Regions from separate parts of the Lysinibacillus fusiformis genome, predicted to be linked through region 1. Evidence: riboswitches for the same ligand, from Rfam matches in the RefSeq annotation. Region 1 holds a riboswitch; each other region holds the start of a gene.
The links. Region 1 has a riboswitch for thiamine pyrophosphate ahead of thiM (hydroxyethylthiazole kinase). Riboswitches for the same ligand answer to the same signal wherever they lie in the genome.

Region 1 (4,909 bases):
CATCATTGCACGTTCCTCTGCTGTCACTTCACGCATTGGGCTTAGCATATCTTTATGCTCCCCCGATTTAAACGTCTCAAATTTAACACCAACTTTTTCAGCCAGCTCTTGATAGTTAATGGATTGCATGATGACACCAATAGAACCTGTTATTGTATCACGATGGGCAAATATTTTATCTGCAGGTGCCGAAATATAATAACCACCTGAAGCGGCCATAGAATCCATTGATACATAAATTGGAATTTGTCGTTCTTCTTTAATTTTCAGAAGCTTTTTATAGATTTCTGCTGATTCCTTCACACCACCACCTGGTGAATTGACGCTTAAAACAACACCCTGTATGGACTCATCATATAAAATATTATCCAATTGTTCTAAAAAAAATTGATGATCATAGGCAACTGGTTGCCACAATGTACTTGAGCCAATATCTTGAATCGCTCCATCTACCTTTAAATAAGCAATTCGCTTATCAAAATTTTCCCCTTCAATGACATTTTCATATACATCTAAATTATTACCTGCCATTAAACTATCAAAATTACCTAGGAAATCTGCTTTAAAGAGCGCAAAAATGGTGTTAATTCCTAATGAAAATAGTAAAAGAACACCTGCAACTACTAAAGCAACCCACCTTTTTACATTCATGTCTTTCCGCCTCCTTAACACGTAATACGTATGAATTACACATTTGTTTCATTTTTTTGCAATAATACTATGCAAAAAGCTTTATGCTATTTATTTCCTTATCCTACCTTACCTAAAAAAATTAAAAAAATCAAAGTCCATACCTTTGCATGAACTTTGATTTTCGACATTATTTCCTAGGAAATGATCATGATTGAAGTTATTTGATTTCTTGTTGTCGTAATTCGACACGTCTAATTTTCCCTGAAGATGTTTTCGGTAGCTCCTCTACAAATTCAATAGCACGTGGATATTTGTATGGAGCAGTCAGTGATTTCACATGACTTTGAAGTGTTTGAATAAGTGCTTCATCCCCTTTTTCATCGTTGCGCAGAACAATAAATGCCTTGACAATATTTCCACGGACTTTATCAGGACTCGCAACCACTGCAGCCTCTTTCACAGTCGGATGCTTCATTAGAGCATCCTCTACTTCAAAGGGTCCAATCGTATAGCCTGAGGAAATAATGACATCGTCGCCTCGGCCATCAAACCAAAAATAGCCATCTTCATCTTTATAGGCACGATCTCCTGTAATATACCAATCCCCACGAAATTGTAAATTTGTACGTTCAGGATCATTTAAATATTTTTTAAAGAGGGCTGGTGTTTCACGATGAACAGCAATATCGCCCACTTCTCCCACAGTAACTGGTTTGCCCAAATCATTAATAATCTCAACGGTGTTGCCAGGAGTAGGTTTCCCCATAGAGCCAACTCGCGCCTCCATCCCCACCATTGTTCCCACCAATAATGTATTTTCCGTTTGTCCGTAGCCATCTCGTACTTGTAATTTGAATGTTTCCAAGAAAACTTTAATGACCTCACTATTTAAAGGCTCACCAGCTGATACAGCTTGGCGAATTGCACTTAAATCATATTCATGTAAATTTTCAAGCGCTGCCATAAAACGATATTCTGTTGGTGTACAGCATAGTACATTGATTTTGAATTTTTCAAGCAATGCTAAATAAGTAGCTGCTTCAAATTTACCTTTGTAGACAAATGCGGTAGCACCACTACCCAAAGTAGCAAGAAACGGACTCCAAATCCATTTTTGCCATCCTGGTGCTGCAGTTGCCCAAACAATATCATTTTCATGTACACCCAGCCAATGTGGTGCTGTTGTTCGTAAATGTGCATAGCCCCAACTATGAGTATGAACCGCTGCTTTCGGATTTCCTGTTGTTCCGCTTGTATAGGCTAAAAATGCATTGTCAGTGCTTTTAGTCGGGATAGGATTTATGTAGGTTGTAGGTTGATTATGCATTTTTTCAAGTATGTTCTGCCAAGGTTCGTGTGCATTCCCTATGACAAATTGCAATATGCCTTGTAAATTCCCCACTTCATCAAATTGTTCAATATAAGGTTCAAATGCAATAACCGCTTTAGCATTGGCATGGTGAATACGATATTCAATATCTTTTGTTCTTAACATTTCTGAGCTTGGAATAATGGTTAAACCCGCTTTCAATGCAGCAATATACACAATATATGCTTCCACTGAACGTGGTACCATCACTAAAATGACATCACCTTTCTTTAAGCCTTGCTTGGTGAAAACATGTGCTGCTTGATTCGCTTTTTCCAATAAATGTGCATATGTAATAAATTGGACGTCTTGATTTTCTTCATAAATGATTAAAGCATTTTTTGTTGCATCCTGCGCATATTTTTCAATTTCCTCTGCTATGTTATACCATTTTGGTGCGACTAAATCTTGTCTTTTCATGGCAAATGCCCCCTTTTGCTATGACACATTATAAAACTCCTTTTTCATTATTTTCAATGGTTTACACTCAATTTCGTTAAAGTCATGACAACTATCATACTTTGCTATATGGCATCAGTCACGTTTTGTTTATAGGAAAACTAGTTATTGAATACATATGAAAAGTATGGTACATTTTGGTCAACTAAATACAAGATTGCAGGGGGACTCGCAAGAGTTGAGAAGGTAAAACCTGACCCTTTGAACCTGTTAGTTAATACTGACGTAGGGAGCAATAGACATCGTTTTTTACAGATGAAAGGCTCTTTTTCGTGCATTTTTACACAAAAAGAGCCTTTTTTGCATGCTTACGTCCATCCACAGAGGAGGACTACAATGATATTTCAAACAATTCGTCAAAAGCAACCACTCGTCCATTGCATCACCAATTATGTAGTGGCAAATTTTCAAGCAAATGGTTTATTAGCAATAGGTGCCTCACCGGTAATGGCTGATGACAGCCAAGAGGTAGAGGAAATGGTAGCGATTGCTCAAGCACTATTAATTAATATTGGAACGCTTAATGATCGTACAAAAAGCGCCATGCTATTAGCAGGTAAAAAAGCGAATGCACTTGGTATTCCTGTTATTTTAGATCCTGTTGGCGTTGGAGCCACAACTTATCGTAAGGAAACCGTCAAACATTTACTTGAGAACATACAATTTGCTGTGATTCGCTGTAATCTCGGCGAGCTTGCTGCAATAGCCGGTGTAGATTGGCAACAAAAGGGGGTCGATAGTGGTCATGGCTCCATCGCTATGGAAGCAGAAGCCACATTATTGGCTCAACGCTATCAATGCATAGTTATTGTAACGGGGGAACGTGATTTTATAACTGATGGTAAGCATAGCCAATGGATTGCTGGTGGTCATCCACAAATGACGGAAGTAACGGGTACAGGTTGTTTACTAAGCGCAATTTGCGGTGCTGCCTATCGTGTTGGACCTAACCCTTACCAGCAATTAACAGAAACACTTACTTACTATAAAAAAGCAGGTGTACTAGCATCAGCATTTACTGCAGATATCGGTGATTTTCAAATCGCCTTACTTAATGCTATACATCGTTTGTCAAAGGATGGTGAAGCTTCATGCATATTGTAACGACGATTGCTGGCTCAGATAGCGGAGGCGGTGCTGGTATACAGGCTGATTTAAAAACATTTCAGGAATTAAAAGTGTTTGGCACTTCTGTCATTACAGCATTAACTGCACAAAATACATTGGGTGTAACAGGTGTTTACCCAATTGACGTTTCCTTTATAAAAAAACAATTCGAGGCCTTAGTAGAAGATTTTTCAATAACTGCGATTAAAACAGGAATGCTTTATTCCTCAGCTATTATCAAAACAATCGCAAGCATGATCGGTGAGCTAAACATTCCACTGATTGTTGATCCAGTGATGATTGCAAAAGGTGGAGAAAGCCTATTGCAGCAAGAAGCTATCGATGCACTATGCTCAACTTTACTACCACTCGCTACGGTTGTTACGCCCAATATACCCGAAGCAGAGACACTTACAGGGAGAACTATTCATCATTTTGAAGATATGAAAGAAGTAGCTCAAAGCTTGTTACAACTTGGTGTACAATGTGTCATCATCAAAGGTGGACATTTAACAGATCCACTTTATGCCATTGATTATGTATTTTTCAAAAATGGACGATCTTTTTCGATGCAATCTCCTCGAATCCAAACAAAAAATACGCACGGTACTGGATGTACATTTTCAGCAGCACTTACTGCTTTTCTTGGACAAGGATTTGCTATGGAAGAAGCCATTATTGAAGCTAAAAAGTTTATCCAATTAGCAATTATGTATGATTTATCGATTGGAAATGGTCATGGACCCACAAATCATTTTGCTTATCAACAGCATAAAGAAGCCTGTGAGGTGATTATTCATGAAACGTGAGGATTTGCAGCTTTATTTTATTATGGGTACGAGCAATGTTCCTCATCATGAACAATCGATCTATATCCTAGAAAAGGCATTACAAGCAGGCATTACAATGTTTCAATTTCGCGAAAAAGGTCCTCATGTGTTAACTGGATTAGCCTATGAACAGTTTGCACGCCAATGTCAAAAACGATGTCATCAGTATAGTGTACCCTTTATCGTTAATGACGATGTCGAGCTAGCGATGCGACTCGGTGCTGATGGTGTTCATATCGGACAAGATGATTTACCTGTTGGAGTAGCACGGAAAAGAATTGGGAACATGATTCTTGGTGTTTCTGTCCATTCACAGGACGAATTGCAAACGGCTATTAACCATCAAGCTGATTATGTAGGGATTGGTCCAATCTTTGCAACATCTTCTAAAAGTGATGCACAACCACCTTGTGGCACATCTTTTTTACAGCAGGCTCGTTATCTTCATCCTGAATTACCGATTGTAGCAATCGGAGGAATTAATTGTACAAATGCACATGCTGTATTTCAA
Region 2 (4,909 bases), 2.2 Mb from region 1:
GTTAATGGTTATGAAACAGCTTCACCTATCGCAGCAGCACTTGGCAGTCAATCTATTGCCTATGATGTTGTCAATCCTCAAAGTCTACCAAATGAACTGTCCAGCTATTTGCAGTATAATGCTATTATTTTCGACAATGTGCCAGGTCATTTAGTCGGTGAGGCAAAAATGAGTGTTATTGAGCAAGCAGTCAAAAACTTTGGTGTTGGTTTTACCATGGTTGGAGGAGAAAATAGTTTTGGTCTAGGCGGCTATTTTAAAACACCGATTGAAACCTTATTGCCAGTGGAAATGGAAATTAAGGGCAAAGAACAATTACCTTCCTTAGGGTTAGTGATTGTACTTGACCGTTCTGGTAGTATGCAAGGCTCGAAGCTAGAGCTTGCTAAAGAAGCAGCAGCACGTTCTGTTGAGATGTTGCGAGATGAGGATACATTAGGATTTATTGCCTTTGATGATCGTCCTTGGGAGATTATAGAGACAGGACCTCTTAGCAGTAAAGAAGAGGCAGTGGATACTATTTTATCCGTAACACCTGGTGGTGGAACAGAAATCTACAGTTCATTAGCTAAAGCCTATGAAAATCTAGCTGATTTAAAACTGCAACGTAAGCATATTATTCTCTTAACAGATGGGCAATCACAGTCAGGAAATTACGAGGATCTAATTGCTGAAGGAAAAGAAAACGGTATAACTTTATCGACAGTAGCGATTGGACAAGATGCCGATGCGAACTTATTAGAAGCGCTTAGTGACATGGGCAGTGGCCGTTTCTATGATGTCATAGATGAGCAAACGATTCCTTCTATTTTATCTCGTGAAACAGCTATGATTTCTCGCACTTACATTGAGGATAATCCATTTTATCCAGCGATTTATAATGCAGCAGGATGGAATTCACTGTTTACCAATGGTGTCCCACAAATGAATGCTTACATTGGCACAACGGCAAAACAAGGGACTACTGTTGTGGCAGAAAGCGAGAAGGAAGATCCTGTGTTAGCGCAGTGGCAATATGGTCTCGGTAAAACTTTTGCCTTTACATCTGATTCAACGGGTAAATGGACAGGAGATTGGGCAAGATGGCAGGATTGGGGAACATTCTGGCAAACACTTATTTCACAAATGCTACCAAGCTATAATGATGTGGCCTATGATGTAAGATTGGAAGCAGATGGTTCCTTTATGATTACCGACCCTACAAATGAAGCTGCATTTTTAGATATTGTAGCAGTTAATGAAGCTGGGGAAGAGCTAGAAACACAACTTGAAACCATTTCGGCCTCCCAAGTTCGAGCTGTAGTACAAGCCGAACCTGGATTAATATTCTTCCGTGTAGCAGATGAAAAGCAGGCCATTTATCAAGCAGGACTAAGTGTTCCTTATAGTGCCGAATACGAACTACTTCCTGTTAATGATCAACTGATAGAAGAGTTAACGCAACAAACAGGAGGCGCGGTTTTAAAGGAACCACAAGATGTATTCCGAGACTTTACAACAAAAGGAGCGGATCGACAAAATATTGCTACATGGCTTCTCTTAGCAAGTATGCTTTTATTCTTTATGGATATTACCATAAGACGTTTTGGTTGGAACTTCCTAACGAATGCGAAGAAGAAAGAACCGCTGGTTGAGGAAAAACCTATACAGGCAGAAGACACAAATGTGGCACAGTTATTAAAAGGTATGAAAAAACGATCTTAATATAGTGGAAGCAGTGCAAAATCTAATTGTTTTGCACTGCTTTTTTGTATTGTTTGAGGAAAGAGATGTATCTATTTTGAAAAAGTGGATAGAGATGATCTAAAAAGTGGGACCTTTGCTCATAAAGAGATAGAAAGCGCTCTAAGTTGAGTCGCAGCCGCTCCTAAGGAGGTGGAAGGCGCTCTAAGTTGAGTCGCAGCCGCTCATAAAGAGAAGAAAAGCGCTCTAAATTGAGTCACAGCCGCTCGTAAGGAGAAGAAAAGCGCTCTAAGTTGAGCCGCAGCCGCTCGTAAGGAGAAGAAAAGCGCTCTAAATTGAGTCACAGCCGCTCGTAAGGAGAAGAAAAGCGCTCTAAGTTGAGCCGCAGCCGCTCCTAAGGAGATGGAAGGCGCTCTAAATTGAGTCACAGCCGCTCGTAAGGAGATAAAAAACGCTCCAACCAAGGTCGTCGCCGCTCATAGAAGGAAGAAAAGCGCTCCAATCTTGGCCACCCCCATCTCAATGAATGCTTATTATCCAAACCCCCTTCAATAAAGAGAAGAATTAAACCTCTTTACTAGCTCCGTTTTACGCAAGCTGCTAGCAACCATAACACCTAGAATGGCGCCGATTGTACTTGATGTTAAAAAGGCAGGTAGGAAGAAGAATGCTGCTACAGATGTTCCCATGAATAATTTTGCATAAGGTACGGCAATAAGTGAAGCAAGAATGCCAGTTCCCACAACTTCTCCAATGCCAGCTAACCACATTTTATTGCTATATTTATAGGCAAGGGCCGCACAGGACGCGCCAATGACACTACCAGGGATAGCTAATAGAGAGCCTGTTCCGGTAAGGATTCGAATGACGGCAGTGACAAAGGCAACTATTACTGTTGGTACGGGTCCAAATATAATGGCTCCTATCACATTAATAGCATGCTGAACGGGGTAAGCACGTGCGATTCCTGTTGGGATAGATACGAAAGTAGAGCCTGCAACAGCAATAGCTACTAATAAAGCCATGACTGTTAATTTACGAATTGACATAAAGTTCACTCCTTTTGATAAAGTTCGTGAGGAAAAATAAAAAGGCCGCCCCTTTAAACAATAGGAAGCGGCCTTGCGTGTATATAGTGACAACAGCAAGTAGCGCCACTTCCCTCCGCTAGTGTGAACTAGATCAGGTTCAAAGGGTCCGTATATTACCATATACGTCTCAGCCTTTTAAAGACTCCCCTAGTGGTTAAAATCATTCAATTTCGTTGACCAACATTAATGTAACATACTGCTAAAAATAGTCAATGATTTTTCAGACTATTTTGTATCGGGATGCATTAAATGAGGTGCTTTTTTCAATGTCCAGATGAGCGCAAGGAAGAAGCAAGCTAATAATATGATCGATCCGAAAATATATGGGCTATTCATATTCCAGTCAAATAATAAACCAGCCAAAGCGGGTCCAATCATATTACCAAGACTCATATAGGCATTATTCAAGCCCGCAGCGAATCCTTGTTCTTTCTCTGCAAGCTTTGAGATAAGTGTATTAACAGCTGGACGAATTAATGTCGTTGCTGTAGAGAAAATCGTTGCTACAACTAATATAAGGGCAAAGCCAGACACAAATAATATGAAGAAAATAGCAACAGATGCAATAAATAAATTGACAAGCACTACCTTCATTTCACCAAAGCGATTGAATAGTGGTGTAATAATAAACATTTGTACAACTACCCCAAAAGCACCACCGACAACTAATATAATTGCTATGTCCACAGGTGTGTAATTAAACTTTTCTGTCACAAATAATGACAATGTCGTTTGGAAGTTTGCAATTCCGAATGAGAACACCAGCATAATGATAAGCATTACAAAATAAGGCATATGTATGGAACGAGCCATTTGCTTCGCCAGATTGTCTAGCTTTTGCTTCTTTTGTGCAGTGTTTGGTTTGGTAGATGGTAATAAAAAGTAAGATAAAATAGAAGCTAGGATGGCTGCAGCTCCAGCAGTGTAAAATGGAAAATGTAAGCTAACCTTTGCTAAGAAACCACCGATTCCTGGCCCTATCATAAAACCAAGAGACATGGCAGCACCCAACATCCCCATCCCTTTCCCGCGTTCTTCATAGGTTGTGACGTCAGCGACAAAAGCCATAATAGGAGGTGCGACAAAAGCGGAACCTAGGCCACCTAAAAAGCGTGCTAAAAAGAGCATCCATACATCTGTAGCAAGGCCAAAACCGATTTGTGCAAGACCTGTCACGATGAGACCGAAAATAATTAAATTTTTTCGACCGTACTGATCGGAAAGGTTCCCAGCAATAGGAGAAAATACGAATTGAGCTAAGGCGAAGGTTGCTATTAGCATACCTAGAACTTGTCCTGCTGCACCAAATATTTTTAAATACTCCGGCATGACAGGAATAATAATGCCAATACTCCCCATTGCGATAAACATATTAAACATTAAAATATACAAAGCCGCCTTATTGGACTTCTGCTGGGTCATCGAATGAACCCCCTTTTTTTGTAATCAAATATAGTACAGTCTATCATAAAGAATTATTGCTTGGCTAATAGTTAAGATTGTAGAACTGGTTCTATATTTAGAATGGTTTTCCACAAAAGTTTTCGTTTAGGCACCTATGAATTGCTAAACAATCCATTTTTGTAATAAAATGGATTGAAATGAAGCTGTAGAATGGGAGATGGAAAATTTGCAGCTCCAAAGTTGCAACAACAATGAATGGACTTCGCTTATGTAGAGATAATTAAAAAAAATTGTGAGTTAGTCTGTAATGACATAAAGGTTGGCTATAAATCCTAGCGATGATATAGCGGCATCAGAAATACTGAGTGAAGGTTATGTAATATAAAAAGTACACTTTCATGGCTTGTTTTTCGATAAAGCAATATAAAATTGTGCATGATAGATGACAATATCTAGCTGCAAAGCTATTCCATAACAAATGATGTAGGAATCCTCGAAATCCAGATAAATTATTTTCTAAATATAATAATGCGAATAATCCATTGTAAAGGTTCTTATTTAATAGAAAGTTAGATAAGCAGAAAAAAACTAGCGAATGGGTGTGAAAACCAATTCGCTAGTTTAATTATCGAATACTCATTTTAAATTCTAAAAATAATTCATTGTATTTCCCTAAGTAATCTGGTCCTAAGTTTTTGTAGACCTCTAATGTATCGCGTTGTTCTTCAGAA
Region 3 (4,909 bases), 1.6 Mb from region 1:
TGAATGGGCGTATCCAGCAGCAAATGGAATCATTGGCCTCTAATATTGCGAATATTAATCAGATTATTGCTTCAATCCAGAGCGTTACCGAGCAGACTAATTTGCTAGCTTTAAACGCAAGTATTGAGGCCGCACGTGCTGGTGAACATGGTAAAGGATTTGCGGTAGTTGCAGAGGAAGTTAGAAAGCTGGCGGAACAATCTAAGAATGAAACAGAAATTATTAAGAGTACAGTAGAAAGCATTCTTGAAAATTCTCAGCAAACGGTTGCAGTCATTGCATCTAATGCAGATTTAATGCACGCTCAAAATGAGTCAGTACAAAGCACGCAACTAGCATTTAAAGATAGCAGTGACTTGTCAGGTTCAATTGCGAATTCTATTAGTGAATTAATGAATAAACTATCTAGTATGTTAGAGCATAAAAATCAGGCAATCATGTCCATCCAAAGTATTTCGGCTATTTCAGAGCAAACAGCAGCTTCTGCAGAACAAGTAAGTGCTTCTGCTATGGATCAACAAGCAGAATTACAAAAAGTAGCAGAGTCTATTCAAAGTATGAACGATATTTCAAATGAGCTACAAGAAGTTGTAAATCGATTTAAGCTTGCTTAAAAGGAAAGGCTGCCTTCAATATAGGGGCAGTCTTTCTTTTATTGTGAAAGTAAGAGAAATTGACCTAAAAAGAATTCAGCACTACTATTAACACTGGAAGGGGGACATTGATATGATGTATCTCGGAATGATTTTCTTTCAAATTGTTGTACCTATTTTAGTGTTACTTGTAATCGGCGCTATACTACAAAAGAAATTTCGCTTTAACTTAAAAGCAATGTCTCAGCTTATTACATACTGCTTTATGCCAGCAGCTGTTTTTGTGAATTTATATGAAACGCATGTAGAATTATCTGTTCTGGGAGAAGTCGGGTTATTTATTATGCTCTTTATCGGTAGTCAAATGATACTCAGTCATTTAATGGCGAAAGGGTTAGGTTTAGCCAAAACAGAGGCGGCTGTCTTTAAAAATAGTGTGGTGCTTATTAACTCTGGCAATTACGGTATTCCAGTGGCTCAAATGATTTTTGCCACGCAACCTATTGGCGTAGCAATTCAGGTCATGCTTGTAATCTTTCAAAATATGACAACTTATACATATGGTTTGTACAATTTGATTTCTTCTACGAAGTCGGGTATGACAATCATCAAAGATTTCTTTAAAATGCCCATTATTCATGCACTGATTATAGGCGTTGCTATGAACTATTTTGATATCGGTATACCGCAGTTTATCAAAATACCGGTAGAGCATGTGGCAGATGGATTTATTGCTGTGGCATTAATTACCTTGGGTGCGCAATTGTCACAACTTGAGATCAAATCAATGTTTAATAAAACGGTCTTTGTCAGCTGTTTTACACGATTAATTATTGGACCAGCTGTTGCATTAGTCATTATTTATGTATTGGGATTAGATGGAGTCGTCGCACAATCACTGTTTATAGCCAGTGCCTTTCCAACATCTCGTAATAGTTCTAGTCTAGCATTGGAATATGATGTAGAATCAGCAACAGCCGCGCAAGCTGTTTTATTTTCAACTATTGTGAGCTGTATAACCGTAACAATTGTGATTTATTTTGCAGAAGTATTATTTACCTAGTTAGCTGAAAGACAAAAAAATATAACTTCCATCTCTTAGTAATATCTGCTACACTAGCATCAAACTAAATAGTATTAACTAGGGGAGTCTGATGAGTCAGGCTGAGAGGGAAACGCTTAGAGGTTTCTTGACCCTTTGGACCTGATCTGGCTCATACCAGCGTGGGAAAGTTAAGAAGCTATTGCAGAGTATGCAATTAATAGACCTTTACATTCATGGCCGGATCCAAATAATTATTTTGGATTCGGCTTTTATTTATTTGATTGTTGGGGTGAGCTAGATTCGGTCCTTGTATCAAAATACATTTAAGGGAGAGAAGTAGCTCATGTCAGTAGTAAGTGAAAAGAATATTACGATTATGTCCAGCTTTGAAGGAAGCAAAAAAGTGTATGTGGAAGGATCACGCCCCGATATTTTAGTACCTATGCGTGAAATCGCATTAAGTCCCACAACTGGTAGCTTTGGGGATGAAGAAAATGCACCTATTCGAGTATATGATACGAGTGGTCCTTACACAGATCCAGCCTATCAAGCGGATATTACAAAAGGTTTACCAGTTTTACGACGCACATGGATAGAAGAACGAGGGGATGTTGAAGAATATGAGGGGCGTACGATTAAACCAGAGGATAATGGTTTTCGTCGTGCAGATGACCCGCGTAATCATGAAAATGTCTTTCCTGAATTAGCAAGAAAGCCTTTACGTGCTAAAAAAGGTAAAAATGTAACACAGCTTCATTATGCGCGAAATGGCATTATAACACCTGAAATGGAGTTCGTAGCCATCCGTGAAAATATGGACCCTGAATTTGTTCGTTCAGAAATTGCAGCAGGGCGAGCTATTATGCCTTCTAATATTAATCACCCTGAGGCAGAGCCAATGATTATTGGCCGTAATTTCCATGTGAAAATCAATGCAAACATTGGGAATTCGGCGGTATCTTCGTCCATTGCAGAAGAAGTTGAGAAAATGACGTGGGCAACTCGATGGGGTGCAGATAACATTATGGATCTTTCAACAGGTAAGCATATTCATACAACGAGAGAATGGATTATTCGAAATGCTGCAGTGCCAGTGGGAACTGTGCCAATTTATCAGGCTTTAGAGAAAGTGAATGGCATAGCAGAGGATTTAACATGGGAGGTATATCGTGATACCCTTATTGAACAAGCCGAGCAGGGTGTTGATTATTTCACCATTCATGCAGGTGTCCTTTTACGCTATGTACCGCTTACGGTAAATCGTGTAACAGGCATTGTATCTCGTGGGGGTTCTATAATGGCACAGTGGTGTTTATATCATCATCAAGAGAATTTCCTTTATACACACTTTGAGGAAATCTGTGAAATTATGAAAGCTTATGATGTTGCTTTTTCCTTAGGTGATGGTTTACGTCCAGGCTCAATTGCAGATGCCAATGACGAGGCACAATTTGCAGAGCTTGAAACACTAGGCGAACTAACGCAAATTGCTTGGAAGCATGATGTTCAGGTGATGGTTGAAGGGCCAGGTCATGTACCGATGCATCTCATTAAAGAAAATATGGATAAGCAATTAGAGGTTTGTAAGGAAGCGCCCTTCTATACATTAGGCCCACTAACAACAGATATTGCTCCGGGTTATGATCATATTACCTCAGCCATTGGTGCAGCGATGATTGGCTGGTTTGGTACAGCGATGCTTTGTTATGTGACACCGAAAGAGCATCTTGGCTTACCGAATCGTGAGGACGTTCGCGTGGGCGTTATTACTTATAAAATTGCTGCACATGCTGCTGATTTAGCAAAAGGGCATCCTGGTGCACAACAACGAGACGATGCACTGTCTAAAGCACGTTTTGAATTCCGTTGGCGTGATCAATTCAATCTGTCATTAGATCCAGAACGTGCAGTGGAATATCATGATGAGACACTGCCAGCAGAGGGAGCAAAAACAGCGCACTTTTGTTCTATGTGCGGTCCTAAATTCTGTAGTATGAGAATTTCACAGGATATCCGTAATTATGCTAAAGAAAAGGATTTAAATACTACTGAAGCGATCCATCAAGGTATGAAGGATAAGGCGGAGGAGTTTAAAAAAGCAGGTAGTCAAATTTACCAATAATGAAAGAAAAGGCTTATGTCAAATTATAGACATAGGCCTTTTCTTAATCAAAAAACTCCATGTGAATGATGGATTCACATGGAGTAAAAGTTGGATTTGGATATCAATAATAAGTGGAATATTAAACGTTTGTTGGTTGTTTTACATATGGGTTTGTAAGGTCCATACCTTCTAATGAAAGACCCATCGCTTTTGCAACACCTTCACCATATGCTGGGTCAGCTAAATAGCAGTGAAGGATGTGACGACGCTTGATGAATTCTTCAACAGAAGCCATATCATTCGCTGTATTTTCAAATAGGCGTTGTTGCTCTTCCGCAGTCAATAGACGGAATAGTTTACCTGGTTGTTCAAAGTAATTATTATCGTCTTCACGGAAGTCATGAATACCTGCATGACCATCAATGCGTAATTCAGGCTCTTTATGGTCTAAGTTATGCTCCCATTCACCATAGCTATTTGGTTCATAGCCTAATGTTGAACCAAGGTTGCCGTCAAAGCGCATTGCTCCATCTCGGTGGAAAGTACGGAATGGGCATTTTGGTGCGTTAACAGGAAGCATATAGTGGTTTACTCCTAAACGGTAGCGTTGTGCATCCGCATAGGCAAAGATACGACCTTGTAACATTTTATCTGGTGAGAAGCTAATACCAGGGATGATGTTAGATGGTGCAAATGCAGCTTGTTCCACTTCTGCAAAGTAGTTGTCCGGGTTTTTGTTTAACTCAAACTCACCTACAGGAATTAATGGGAAGTCTTTTTTATACCATACCTTTGTTAAATCAAATGGGTTGTATGGCAGCTCACGAGCTTGCTCCTCTGTCATTACCTGAATATACATTTTCCATTTAGGGAAATCGCCTTTTTCGATGGCTTCATATAAATCACGTTGTGAAGATTCACGGTCTTGGCCAATAATCTCATTCGCCTCGGCACCAGTTAAGTTTTTAATGCCTTGCTCTGTACGGAAGTGGAACTTAACCCAAACGCGCTCATTATCAGCATTGATAAAGCTATACGTATGAGATCCAAAACCGTGCATATTGCGGTAACCAGCTGGAATACCACGGTCAGACATAACAATTGTCACTTGATGAAGTGCTTCAGGTAATGAAGTCCAGAAATCCCAGTTAGAGTTGGCATTTTTCA
Region 4 (4,909 bases), 530 kb from region 1:
AGCTTCAGCAATTTTCAGCAAATATGCAGAAAATAGGTTTCAATAGCTACGAGGAATATGCTACTGCCAAACGGAGTGCCATGCAATTAGATGCCCTTCGAAAAACATGCAGCGACTATGCTTTACAAGTACACACTTTGCGAATCCAAATTACCGAAGGGGCTACATATCTTCAAGGGAAAGAGAAGCAAGATTTAGTGTTGATGGAAGCAAGGGTAGAACAGCATCGTATTTCCTATGAGGAAGCATTTAAACGTTTGCAACAGATGAATGGTTTTGCACAAGCATGCCAGGGCTTTATTGAAAAGGTAGAAGAAATAGCGAGAGAGCTTCATTTACTTGAACAGGAAGCAGGGCGAGTAAAGGAACTCTATGGATTATTAAATGGACAAAACGCGAAAAAGCTATCCTTTGAGCGTTATATACAAATTAATTATTTAGATCAAATTACAGAAGCTGCCAATATACGGCTGTATCATTTATCAAACGGTCAATTTGAGCTCAGACGCTCAGATAGATTGGAAAAGCATGCAAAGCAGAGTGGACTTGGTCTTGATGTTTATGATGCCTATACGGATCAATTACGAGATGTTAAAACATTATCAGGAGGCGAAAAATTTAATGCTTCGCTAAGTCTTGCTTTGGGAATGGCAGATGTGATTCAAAGCTTCCAAGGTAATATCCATATTGAAACGATGTTTATTGATGAGGGCTTTGGTTCACTCGATGAGGAATCACTAAATAAGGCAATTGATACATTAATTGATTTACAGGATTCTGGTCGTATGATTGGCGTTATTTCTCATGTACCTGAATTGAAATCTGCGATGCCAGCAGTTTTACATGTAGAAAAAACATTGAATGGACATAGTCAAACACATTTTGAAGTGAAATAAAACGAAGGCGTATTTCCGAAAAAAAAGGAATACGCCTTGGTTTTATTTTTTTCGAGGTGTGGCTGTAGGCGTTGTTCCCTTTTTTGCAGCCATTACTTTTCTGACGATAGGAATAACAATCGGTGCTAACTTTACGGCGGTTTTCACAACGTTTGATACTTTCATCCAAAAACAGCTCCTTTTACAATTACTACTACCTGTTTCTCTTAAAAATAAAACATTAACGGATAACGCGAACAGCCTGAATAATATTCCAGATCACAATACCAAGTGAGACGAGGGCATAGATGGCGAATGAAGCAAACCAAATAATCATCACTGTATTATTACTGGAGGTTGGATCTAAACTAAATGTGGAAAAAACAAAGACAATAAAGAACAGGATGCCAAAAACAAAAGGAATTAAATGAGAGACAAGTGCACGAATCGAATGTTTTTTTACATCACTATCTTTTGTCACAATGTACACAATTAATGGAACGATGAAAGGGGCGAAGAAAATACTAAGATAACTAAAGGCAGCTAAAATTTTTTGATTCTCCATAGTTGTACCTCCTTTTTTAATATTTACGCATGAATAATAGCAAAGTTTCAAAAAAATAATGTATGGAAGAGGTTGTAATCCTCCTATCCTTTGCGTACAATGAAAATGTTCAAATAAATTCAGATGTAACGACCACAAGGGGAGCTGATGATGTCAGCTGAGACTGGGCACGTAATGCCTTGACTCTTCGAACCTGTAAGTTAACGCTTGCGTAGGGATGTGGATAGAAACCGACACTTGTACGATGTGAGGCTCTGTCCTGGCATCGTTTTTTCATTCTTGGGGGAAAATGGTGTCAGAAAGAGACATATCAGTGCATTTCTATTCCTGCTCTTGTATCCTACATCGGAACAAAGGAGAGAATATGTATGGACAAAAAAAGACTGTTAATGCTAGTGGAGATTGCGATATTTGCAGCGATTGGGCTAGTACTTGATCAGGTATCCTTTAAAGTATGGGCACAAGGTGGCTCAGTTAGTCTTGTCATGGTACCTATTATGTTAATCGCGTTTCGTTGGGGCCTAGTAGCTGGGCTAACAACGGGACTACTTGTGGGTGTTATGCAAACAATGTTTGGTTCCTATATCGTGCACTGGCTACAAGGATTACTAGATTATGGTGTTGCTTTTACAGTTGTAGGATTAGCGGCAGTTGTACGTGGACCAGTGTTGGACGCTGCTAAACATATGAACAAAACAAAAATGGCACTTTATATTATAATAGGTACCGTTTTCGCAGGCTTCTTACGATACGCGGCACATACAATTGCTGGTGCTGTATTTTTTGCAGAATATGCTGGCGATCAAAATGCTTGGATCTATTCCATCATCTATAACGGTACATATATGCTACCAGCAACTATATTAACGGCAATCGTTGGTGTTCTTTTATTCACAGCCGCTCCACAATTAATGCAAAGAAAAGCTTAATGCAAGTCCCTTCACATGAGTGGGGGGACTTTTTTATTGTGAATAGCTCTTTTAGCACTTTGCAAAGTAGGAAAGCATACAATATTTAAAGCGTTTATCGTTATACGCATAAAAAGTTATGTTATATTAAAGAATAGATATTAGATGAAAGGGACGTTATACATGATTGTAAAAACACAAGAAGAGATTGAAGCTTTTAAAAAAATAGGACGCATTTGTGCTGAAATTCGCGAAGCGATGAAAGCTGCAACAAAACCAGGTGTTACAACACTTGAACTAGACGAAATTGCTGGCCGCATGTTTGCGGAGGCAGGCGCTATTTCTGGACCGAAGGGAGAATATGATTTCCCTGGATATACATGTATTAGTGTCAATGAAGAAGTGGCGCATGGTATTCCAGGAAAGCGTGTTATTCAAGAAGGCGATATTGTGAATATTGATGTTTCTGGCTCCTTAAACGGCTACTTTGCTGACACAGGTATCTCATTTGTTGTTGGTGAAGGCTATGAAGACAAAGAAAAGCTATGCCGTGTTGCCAAAAGTGCCTTTGATCGAGCAATGACAAAGGTAAAGGCTGGATCTAAATTAAATCAAATTGGTAAAGCAGTTGAACGTGAGGCGAGTGCTAATGACTTAACTGTTATTATGAATTTAACAGGTCATGGCTTAGGTAAATCTTTACATGATGAGCCAAATCATATTTTAAACTATTATGATGCATGGGATTCTACCATTATGAAAGAAGGTATGGTGCTTGCGGTTGAGCCATTTATCTCAGCAAAAGCAGAGCATATTGTAGAAGCTGGTGATGGCTGGACATTCGTGACACCTGATAAATCACTTGTAGCTCAAATCGAACATTCAGTCATTGTGACAAAGGATAAACCAATTATCCTAACGTCATTAGACGAAGAATAGGATATAATGAAAAATCCTGCTAACCAATTTATTTTTGGTAGGCAGGATTTTTTTTAATAAATAAAATGCCAACAAAGAGAACACCACATAAAAATAAGGCGGCTGTAGTGACAAGTAGCTCATCAAAACCATTATGTATGGCGATTCCAATATAAGCCCAAATAAAAACACTTGGATACATAACATCAAAGTGATGGAAACGGATATGTAGCGCAATGGCTCCTCCTAATGTTAGTAAAATCACTGCCCAAAGAGGCGTACTAAGACCAAAGCCGTTCCAACCATAAGCCGTTAATGTAAAGCTTGTATTTGTGATAAAAATAAATGTCATCCATGCTAAATAAATGGAGAAAGGAATACGACCAGACAAGGCTTTGTCCTGAAGAGGGTACGTATTATACAGCATAAATAAATACAAGACTAAGAGTAATGTAATGCCAAGAGAAACAATAAATAACTCATGATGCCAGACGTATACCGTCAATGCTTGTAATATATTTATGCAACTAAAGAGCGCAGACTGTTTCAAAGTTGTCTTTTTGATGTTCATAACTAACCAATAACCGAGTAATAAATAAATGATAATCCAAATTACATGACTTATACTAACCGGTGCAAATACTACAGAAAAACGATTAGCGATTTCTAGCGAAGATTGACCGTTGATGTTCACGAAAAAGGATGAAAAGGTTAGGATGATTGAGACAAGATAAGAGATTGTCATCATGATAAACCGAGGCATGTTTTCCTCTCCCTTCGTGTTAGATTGTATAGGGAAAAGACAAATAAGTATAGTACTGTCACTTTTTTTATTATAACGGAAATTCCTAACAATGTATCGTGTTGTTTTACTAATAATATCTACAATTTACCATGCCTGATAGGCATCCATATATTTCTTTAGTACAATAAGAATATCCAAATAAAAGGAGTGAAGTTTCATGGCACAAAATTTGAAAAATCTAGACCTATCCATTGAACTAGACAAAAAGATGTATAAAAAGAAATTAAAAGTACTCCAATATGAAATGTTAAACGCGCAACAGTTTTTATTAAAAAATAAAATTGGCTTAATCTTGGTATTTGAAGGAATGGATGCGGCTGGTAAAGGTGGCGCTATTAAACGATTGATCGAACGCGTCGATCCACGCGGTTATGTTGTACACCCTATATCTGCTCCTCAAGCACATGAATTACGCTACAACTATTTACAACGATTTTGGAGAAAATTGCCTCAACATGGACAAATCGCTATTTTTGATCGCTCATGGTATGGTCGCGTATTAGTAGAACGCATCGAAGGATTTGCAACGAAGGATGAATGGTCTCGTGCTTATGAAGAAATTAATAATTTTGAGAAGATCTTAACTGCAGGAGATTACATAATTATTAAGTTCTGGCTTCATGTTTCAGATGAGGAGCAATTAAAACGCTTTAAAGAACGTGAACAAAACCCTTATAAATCTTGGAAGCTAACAGCTGAAGATTGGCGCAATCGTGATAAATCGCCGCAGTATATTGAAGCAGCAAATGCAATGTTTGAAAAGACCGATAAAAAAGATGCTCCATGGATCTTAGTCGCTGGAGATGACAAAAAGTATGCACGTGTTCAGGTGCTTCAA

Region 2: it holds a riboswitch for thiamine pyrophosphate, as region 1 does, so the genes downstream of both, thiW (energy coupling factor transporter S component ThiW) here and thiM (hydroxyethylthiazole kinase) in region 1, are expected to answer to the same signal.
Region 3: it holds a riboswitch for thiamine pyrophosphate, as region 1 does, so the genes downstream of both, thiC (phosphomethylpyrimidine synthase ThiC) here and thiM (hydroxyethylthiazole kinase) in region 1, are expected to answer to the same signal.
Region 4: it holds a riboswitch for thiamine pyrophosphate, as region 1 does, so the genes downstream of both, thiT (energy-coupled thiamine transporter ThiT) here and thiM (hydroxyethylthiazole kinase) in region 1, are expected to answer to the same signal.

What each region holds. Positions count from the first base shown of each region.
Region 1 is NZ_CP070490.1:474,689-479,597, forward strand. It holds gene sppA (signal peptide peptidase SppA) at 1-651, opposite strand, end outside; gene mbcS (acyl-CoA synthetase MbcS) at 851-2,422, opposite strand; TPP riboswitch at 2,613-2,710, shown strand; gene thiM (hydroxyethylthiazole kinase) at 2,798-3,565, shown strand; gene thiD (bifunctional hydroxymethylpyrimidine kinase/phosphomethylpyrimidine kinase) at 3,553-4,377, shown strand; gene thiE (thiamine phosphate synthase) at 4,367-4,909, shown strand, end outside.
Region 2 is NZ_CP070490.1:2,722,443-2,727,351, forward strand. It holds gene JTI58_RS13235 (VWA domain-containing protein) at 1-1,704, shown strand, start outside; gene thiW (energy coupling factor transporter S component ThiW) at 2,232-2,732, opposite strand; TPP riboswitch at 2,826-2,933, opposite strand; gene JTI58_RS13245 (MFS transporter) at 3,000-4,196, opposite strand; gene JTI58_RS13250 (ABC transporter substrate-binding protein) at 4,804-4,909, opposite strand, start outside.
Region 3 is NZ_CP070490.1:2,062,840-2,067,748, forward strand. It holds gene JTI58_RS10120 (methyl-accepting chemotaxis protein) at 1-614, shown strand, start outside; gene JTI58_RS10125 (AEC family transporter) at 727-1,656, shown strand; TPP riboswitch at 1,727-1,841, shown strand; gene thiC (phosphomethylpyrimidine synthase ThiC) at 1,982-3,760, shown strand; gene JTI58_RS10135 (catalase) at 3,882-4,909, opposite strand, start outside.
Region 4 is NZ_CP070490.1:1,008,392-1,013,300, reverse strand. It holds gene JTI58_RS05165 (SbcC/MukB-like Walker B domain-containing protein) at 1-896, shown strand, start outside; gene JTI58_RS25035 (hypothetical protein) at 939-1,061, opposite strand; gene JTI58_RS05160 (magnetosome magnetite crystal formation protein family) at 1,117-1,440, opposite strand; TPP riboswitch at 1,568-1,675, shown strand; gene thiT (energy-coupled thiamine transporter ThiT) at 1,809-2,369, shown strand; gene map (type I methionyl aminopeptidase) at 2,532-3,287, shown strand; gene JTI58_RS05145 (TspO-related membrane protein) at 3,316-4,029, opposite strand; gene JTI58_RS05140 (polyphosphate kinase 2 family protein) at 4,229-4,909, shown strand, end outside.